3 regions of the Xanthobacter sp. DMC47 genome follow, and region 1 is predicted to be linked to each of the others. Evidence: riboswitches for the same ligand, from Rfam matches in the RefSeq annotation. Region 1 holds a riboswitch; each other region holds the start of a gene.
The links. A riboswitch is a leader RNA that binds a small molecule or an ion and turns the genes downstream of it on or off. The one in region 1 is predicted to bind cobalamin.
Positions count from the first base shown of each region.

Region 1 (2,256 bases):
CCCACCTCGTTCTTCGCCTCGTCGTCGCGCTCGACGAGCTGGAGGGGACGGCCCAGCACGCCGCCGGCCTTGTTGACCTCTTCCACGGCGAGCTTCACGCCATCGCGCATGCTGACGCCCATGGAAGACGAGCCGCCGGTGAAGGGGCCGGTGAGGCCGATCTTGATGGGGTCGGCGGCGTAAGCTGCGCCGGAAACGGCAAGCCCGAAAACGGCAACGCCTGCGGCCAAAGCCGCGACCATGCTCCTCAGTCGCATCTTCTACTCCCTGTGTTCCCGATTATTCGGTTATTATACTTTGGTAGTACCCGCCCGCTCGTTGGCGGCGCGGCTCTCAATCGTTTAAGCGAATTGAGCGGGGTGCGCCACCATAACCTAGCGGAATGTTGGGTGCGGCCTTTGCTGCTGCCGTTTTTGCAGGCAGCCGCGCCCTCGCGATACGGATGTCGCGTGATTTCGGACCACGCATTTTTGAAGCAATGAGCAAGATGTGATCGGGCGATACGCCGTCCGGCGCGGTCTTCCCGCAGTTGCTCTCAGGCTTTCGCGCTTGCGAAGGATTCGTTGACGCGGGGTCCGGCCGCCGCCTATGGTCGGACCGACGGTTCCCGCAAGGGATCAAAAGGGAACGCGGTGCTCCGGTCTTGCCGGAAATGCCGTGGCTGCCCCCGCAACTGTAAGTGGCGAGTCCTCTGCCATCAGCCACTGGGTCGCACGACCTGGGAAGGCGGCAGCAAGGGCGATGACCCGCGAGCCAGGAGACCTGCCGTCAGCCGTGGTCATGCGCGAGCACGTCGGGCGGGGTTCTCCTGATGGCGGTTTTTCCGGCCTGCCGCGGCCGGGATGCCTCGTTCGCGGTGACGGACCACCCGTGCCGTCGAGTTTCCTCATGCCGTCCGCCGTTCACTCCCGATCTCGCCGCGCCCTGCCGGCCGCGGCCTTGCTCACGCTCGCCTGTGTCCCGCTTGCCTGCGTTCCCCCCGCCCGTGCCCAGACGGCGGACGACCAGAATGCCGGCGATCTACCCACCATCGTCGTCAGCGCCACCGGCATCCCCACACCCGAAACCGAGGTGGCGAGTTCCGTCAGCATCGTCACGGAGCAGGACATCGCCCGCAACCAGCAGCGCACCCTGCCGGACGTGCTGCAATCCCTACCCGGCCTCAACGTGGTGCAGACGGGCGGTCCGGGCGGCACCACCTCGGTGTTCATCCGGGGCACCAATTCCAACCATGTGAAGGTGCTGATCGACGGCATCGACGCTGGCAACCCGGCCGCTACCAACGGCGCCTTCGATTTCGGCAAGCTGCTCGCCTCCGATCTCGAACGGGTGGAGGTGCTGCGCGGCCCGCAGTCCGGCCTTTATGGCTCGGACGCCATCGGCGGCGTCATCTCCATCACCACCAAGAAGGGGGAGGGGCCGCCCAAGGTGACGGCCTATGTGGAGGGCGGCGCGCTCGGCACCTTCAACCAGTATGCGAGCCTCACCGGCTCCACCGAAAAGCTCGCCTATTCGTTCAACGTCACCCACTTCTCCTCCACCGATATTCCGGTGACGCCGCAGACCGTCGGCCCGCCCATCTGGCCGCGCAATCCCAACGCCTACGACAACTGGACCTATTCCACCCGGCTGGACTGGCAGGCCACCGAGACGTTCGCGGTGAATTTCGTCGCGCGCTACATCGACACCAGCCTCGCCTTCACGCCGGATACTTATCCCCCGCCCACCTACGAAGGCCTTCCGGCGGCGCTACGGTCCACGGCCTATACGGGCATGTTCTTCACCAAGGGGGAGGGCGTGTGGACCGCGCTGGACGGCGCCCTCGTCACGACCTTCGGCGCCAGCGAGATGACCTCGTCGAGCCCCACGGTGGGGCCGAATCCGGACGTGAACGGCACCTATGACGGCGACCGGCAGGTCTATTATGTCCGCTCCAACTATCTGGTGGCGCCGGGCCAGAACCTGCTGGTGGGCGCCGAGCGGCGGAACGAGGCCATGACCTCCTCCACCGCCTATACCGCTGTGGATGCCTCCACCGGCGACACGGGCGTCTACGCCGAGTATCAGGGCAACCTCTGGAACCGGCTCTTCTTCGCCGCCAACGTGCGCTACGACGCGGACGACAGCTTCGGCGACCACACCACCTTCCGTCTCGCCCCGGCGCTGCTGTTCGACGAGACGGGCACCAAGCTGAAGGCGAGCTACGGCACCGGCTTCAAGGCGCCGACCCTCTACCAGCTCTATGCGCCCTATTAC
Region 1 is NZ_JBQUZM010000001.1:556,436-558,691, reverse strand. It holds gene ACT54R_RS02670 (ABC transporter substrate-binding protein) at 1-257, opposite strand, end outside; cobalamin riboswitch at 585-784, shown strand; gene ACT54R_RS02665 (TonB-dependent receptor plug domain-containing protein) at 889-2,256, shown strand, end outside.

Region 2 (2,256 bases), on a different contig from region 1:
AAGTCTACCTGCGTGATCGCGGCGCCCGGCACGATCTCGTCGATGCCGTCTTCGCCCTCGAAGGGCAGGACGATCTCCTTCTCGTCGTCCGCCGGGTGGAGGCGCTCGCGGCCTTCCTCGCCACCGAGGACGGGAAGAACCTCCTCGCCGGCTACCGCCGCGCGGTGAACATCCTGCGCATCGAGGAGAAGAAGGATGGCCGCGCCTTCGCCGGCCCCACCGTCGCCGCTTTGCTCAAGGAGCCGGCGGAGGAGCACCTCGCCGCCGCCATCGACGATGTGAAGGCCCGCGTCTCCAAGGCTGTCGCCGCCGAGGATTTCGAGGCCGCCATGACCGCGCTGTCCGACCTGCGCCAGCCGGTGGACGCCTTCTTCGACGCTGTGACGGTGAACGACGCCGATCCCGCGCTGCGCGAGAACCGCCTGAAGCTGCTCGATGAAATCCGCGCCGCCACCCGCGGCATCGCCGATTTCGACCGCATCGAAGGGTAGGGCAGGGGGCGCTTTCCCCAATCGTAAGCGGGTTCCCTCTCCCCTTGCGGGAGAGGGTTAGGGCGAGGGGTAAATATCGCCGCTTTCCAGTCGGTCGTCTTCCCTTGCGAAGCCGCCGCTGACCCCTCACCCCCGCCCTCTCCCGCAAGGGGAGAGGGAGTTCGGCCGGTTCTTGCCCTACGTACGGCTCTTGGACCCCGGCTCGGCGCTCCGGCTGCGCCGTCGCTGGTCCGGGGCACGAGAGCGTTTCCACGCCCCTCATTTGACAATCCCGCCCGCCCTGCCTTTAGTGGCGGCGTCGAAGGTCCCGTGGTCCCACACGGGCGAAAAAGGGAATGCGGTGCGGGGAAACCCCCAATGCCGCGGCTGCCCCCGCAACTGTCGGCGGTGAGCCCCTGCCAGACGCCACTGGAGCAATCCGGGAAGGCGGCAGGGGCGGTGATCCGCGAGCCAGGAGACCTGCCTTCGACGAGGTCCGCGCCGGGCGGGGTGCTCCGGTATTGCGTCCCTTCGAGCCCGTACGCGCGGGCGCTCGCACCCGTGGACGTTTCGGTGGAGCGCGGCGCGATTCCCGACAGCACTGGCCCTGAGCCTGGCGCCGAAAGCCCGGACGCCGGCTGCGCGCCAGAAGCCGCGCGCGAACCCGCCCCCGCCGTCACCCTCTTCATCTGCACCACCTGCCGTGCCCCCGGCAATGACGCCCCGTCGGATGCCGAGCGCGACGGCGCGCGCCTTCTTGCCTCCGCCTGCGCCACGTCCGTCCCCGAAGGCGTTGCAGTTGAGGGCGTTTCTTGCCTCGCCAATTGCAAGCGCGCGCTCTCCGCCGCCATGGTCCGCCGCGACGGCTGGACCTATGTGTTCGGCGACCTCGCCCCGGACAGCGCCGCCGATCTCCTCACTGGCGCCGCGCTTCTCGCCGGCTCGGAAGATGGCCTGATGCCCTGGCGCGGCCGGCCGGACGTGCTCAAGCGCGGCATGGTCGCGCGCATTCCCCCGCTCACCCGCAAGGAGACCCGATGACCTCGCTCGCCCGCGTGCCCTGCACCATCGTCACCGGCTTCCTCGGCGCCGGGAAGACGACGCTGATCCGCCATGTGCTGGAGAATGCCGGCGGCAAGCGCCTCGCGGTCATCGTCAACGAGTTCGGCGACGTGGGCATCGATGGCGAGATCCTGAAGGGCTGCGGCATCGAGAGCTGCGACGAGACCAGCATCGTGGAACTCGCCAATGGCTGCCTGTGCTGCACCGTGGCGGATGATTTCGTGCCGGCGCTGGACCAGATCCTCGCCCGCGCGCCGAAGGTGGACCACATCCTCATCGAGACCTCCGGCCTCGCGCTGCCGAAGCCCCTGGTGCAGGCCTTCCAGTGGCCGGCCATCAAGGGCCGGGTGACGGTGGATGGCGTGATCGCCGTGGTGGACGGCCCGGCGCTGGCCGAGGGGCGCGTCGCGCCCGATCTCGCCGCGCTCGATGCGCAGCGTGCCGGGGACGAGAGCCTCGACCATGACGACCCGGTGGAAGAGGTGTTCGAGGACCAGATCGCCTGCGCCGATCTCGTCGTCCTCTCCAAGTCCGATCTGCTCGATGCGGCCGGCTTCGCCACGGCGGAGCAGGCGGTGGCCGGCGCTTTGCCGCGCGCGGTGAAGCTGGTGCGCGCCTCGGGCGGCAAGGTGGACCCGGCGGTGCTGCTCGGCCTCGGCGTCGGCGCGGAGGACGTCATCGACGCCCGCCGCACCCATCACGACGACGAGGAAGACCACGACCA
Region 2 is NZ_JBQUZM010000004.1:956,891-959,146, reverse strand. It holds gene glyS (glycine--tRNA ligase subunit beta) at 1-491, shown strand, start outside; cobalamin riboswitch at 777-972, shown strand; gene ACT54R_RS16260 (DUF1636 family protein) at 1,032-1,511, shown strand; gene cobW (cobalamin biosynthesis protein CobW) at 1,508-2,256, shown strand, end outside.
Region 2: it holds a riboswitch for cobalamin, as region 1 does, so the genes downstream of both, ACT54R_RS16260 (DUF1636 family protein) here and ACT54R_RS02665 (TonB-dependent receptor plug domain-containing protein) in region 1, are expected to answer to the same signal.

Region 3 (2,256 bases), on a different contig from region 1:
GGCCGCAACCGGCCGTGCGGCCTTCTTCCGTGCGCAGACGCAATAGGGCCCGCGCACGCTCCGCCGAGGCTGCCCCCCCCGGGGAAGCCTCAGTTTGAACCGAGCTTTGCTGTTACATCCACGCCTTTCCGACTCAGCGCGGGAATGGCGCAACACCTGAGGAGTAGGCCATGTCCATCTTCCATCTCACCCGCCGCGCCGTGATCGCGGCAGCGGTCGCGACCGTCGTGTTCGCGGGCGGCGCGGCCATGGCGCACGACTACAAGGCGGGCACGCTGCAGATCGACCATCCCTGGTCGCGGGCCACGCCGGGTGGCGCGAGCGTCGCTGCCGGCTATCTGGTGGTGAAGAACACCGGCACCGCACCCGACCGCCTCATCTCCGCCAGCGTGCCGTTCGCCGGCCGGGTCGAGATCCATGAGATGGGCATGAAGGACGGCGTCATGATCATGCGTCCGGTTCCGGACGGTCTCACCATCCCGGCCGGTGGCAGCGTCGAGCTGAAGCCCGGCGGCTACCACATCATGTTCCTGGAGCTGAAGAGCCCACTGAAGGAAGGCACCTCCGTGGACGGTACGCTGACCTTCGAGAAGGCCGGCACCGTGCCCGTGCAGTTCCAGGTCGAGGGCCTCGGCGCCTCCGGCAGCACCCATTCCGGACACTGAGGCCGGAAACGCGCTCGCACGACACGCCGGGCCAAACGGTCCCGGCGCGTCGTGCCTGCGGGATTGCTTGACAGCGCGGAGGTGTTGGGTGCCTGCTGCGCATGCGAACGGTGCTCCGGTTGCCACGGCATCCGGAGTGAAACGGGAATGGGGTAGTGCCTGAACCTGCGGAGCCAATCCGCATGATCCGGCCCGAAGCCCCAACCGCCCCCGCGACTGTGAGCGGCGAGCGATCTTCCAGCATGCCACTGGCCAAAGCCCCCTCGGGCCGGCCGGGAAGGCGGGGGTGAGCGTAGACCCGCGAGTCAGGAGACCGGCCGGTCGCATGATGACACCCCTCGGGCCGTCGGGTGAGACGGCAACGGAGACCTGCATGCATATCGAACCCGGACTCGTCGACGGGGCCAAGATCGGCCTCAGCTATGTCACCGCGGCCGCCGCCGGCGGCTATGCCCTGAAGCTTGCCTATGAGGCGGCGCGCGAGCGCGGCGTCCTCTCGCTGGCGGGCCGCACCTTCGCCACCACCGCTTTGGTGTTCAGCTTCTTTGAGGTGCTGCCGCACTATCCGGTGGGCGTCTCGGAAGTCCACCTCATCCTCGGCTCGACCCTGTTCCTGATGTTCGGTGCTGCCCCGGCCGCCCTCGGGCTCGCCTTCGGCCTGCTCATCCAGGGCCTGTTCTTCGCGCCGTTCGACCTGCCCCAGTATGGGATGAACGTGACCACCCTGCTGGTGCCGCTGTTCGGCGTCGCCGCCGTCGCGCGCCGCATCTTGGCGCCGGGCACGCCCTATGTGGAGCTGAAGTACGGCCAGGCGCTCGCCCTCTCCACCGCCTATCAGGCCGGCATCGTGGGCTGGGTGGCGTTCTGGGCGGTCTACGGCCAGGGCTTCGCGGCGGAGAACCTCACTTCGGTGGCGAGCTTCGGCGGCGCCTACATGCTCGTCATCATCGTCGAGCCGCTGGTGGACCTTGCGGTGCTCGCTGCCGCGAAGGCGCTGCATGGCGCAGTCAAGGGCGGCAGCCCGCTGCTGGAGCGCCGGCTCTACGACGCGGCCTGATCGCGCCCCCAACCCTCGGATAAGCGAACGCCGGCGGTGCTCCCGCCGGCGTTCTGCGTTTCAGGGGACCTCGACGGGCGGGGGCAGGGCGGGAGAGGGCAGGGCGGCTGGGGCTTCCGGGTCCGGTACCAGATGGCGGAGCGGATCGAAACCTCCCACATGGTTGGCCCAGGCAAGACCGACGGCGAGGCCCTTGGCGCGGGGCAGCACGTGGAAGGCGGCTGCCACGGCGACGAGTTCGCTCGCCGCCAGCTCGACCGCCAGCGGCAGGTCGCTCAGCAACTCCAGAATGCCGCCCACCAGCGATCCGGCCAGCAGCGCGAGGGGGATTGCGAGCACCGGCACGGCATTGGTAACGCGGGCATGGCCCAGCGCCTCGTTGCAATGGGAGCACGTCTGCGAAACCTGCATCCAGCGTCCGAACAGGGCGCCCTCGCCGCAGGCCGGGCACCGGCCCGACCAGCCGCGCCGGGCGGCCGCCTCGATGGGGCGGGGCGGGTTGAAGCCGTTGGTGTGAAAGAGGCGGCGCGGCGC
Region 3 is NZ_JBQUZM010000006.1:54,072-56,327, forward strand. It holds gene ACT54R_RS22330 (copper chaperone PCu(A)C) at 171-665, shown strand; cobalamin riboswitch at 757-1,001, shown strand; gene ACT54R_RS22335 (energy-coupling factor ABC transporter permease) at 1,039-1,722, shown strand; gene ACT54R_RS22340 (DUF983 domain-containing protein) at 1,783-2,256, opposite strand, start outside.
Region 3: it holds a riboswitch for cobalamin, as region 1 does, so the genes downstream of both, ACT54R_RS22335 (energy-coupling factor ABC transporter permease) here and ACT54R_RS02665 (TonB-dependent receptor plug domain-containing protein) in region 1, are expected to answer to the same signal.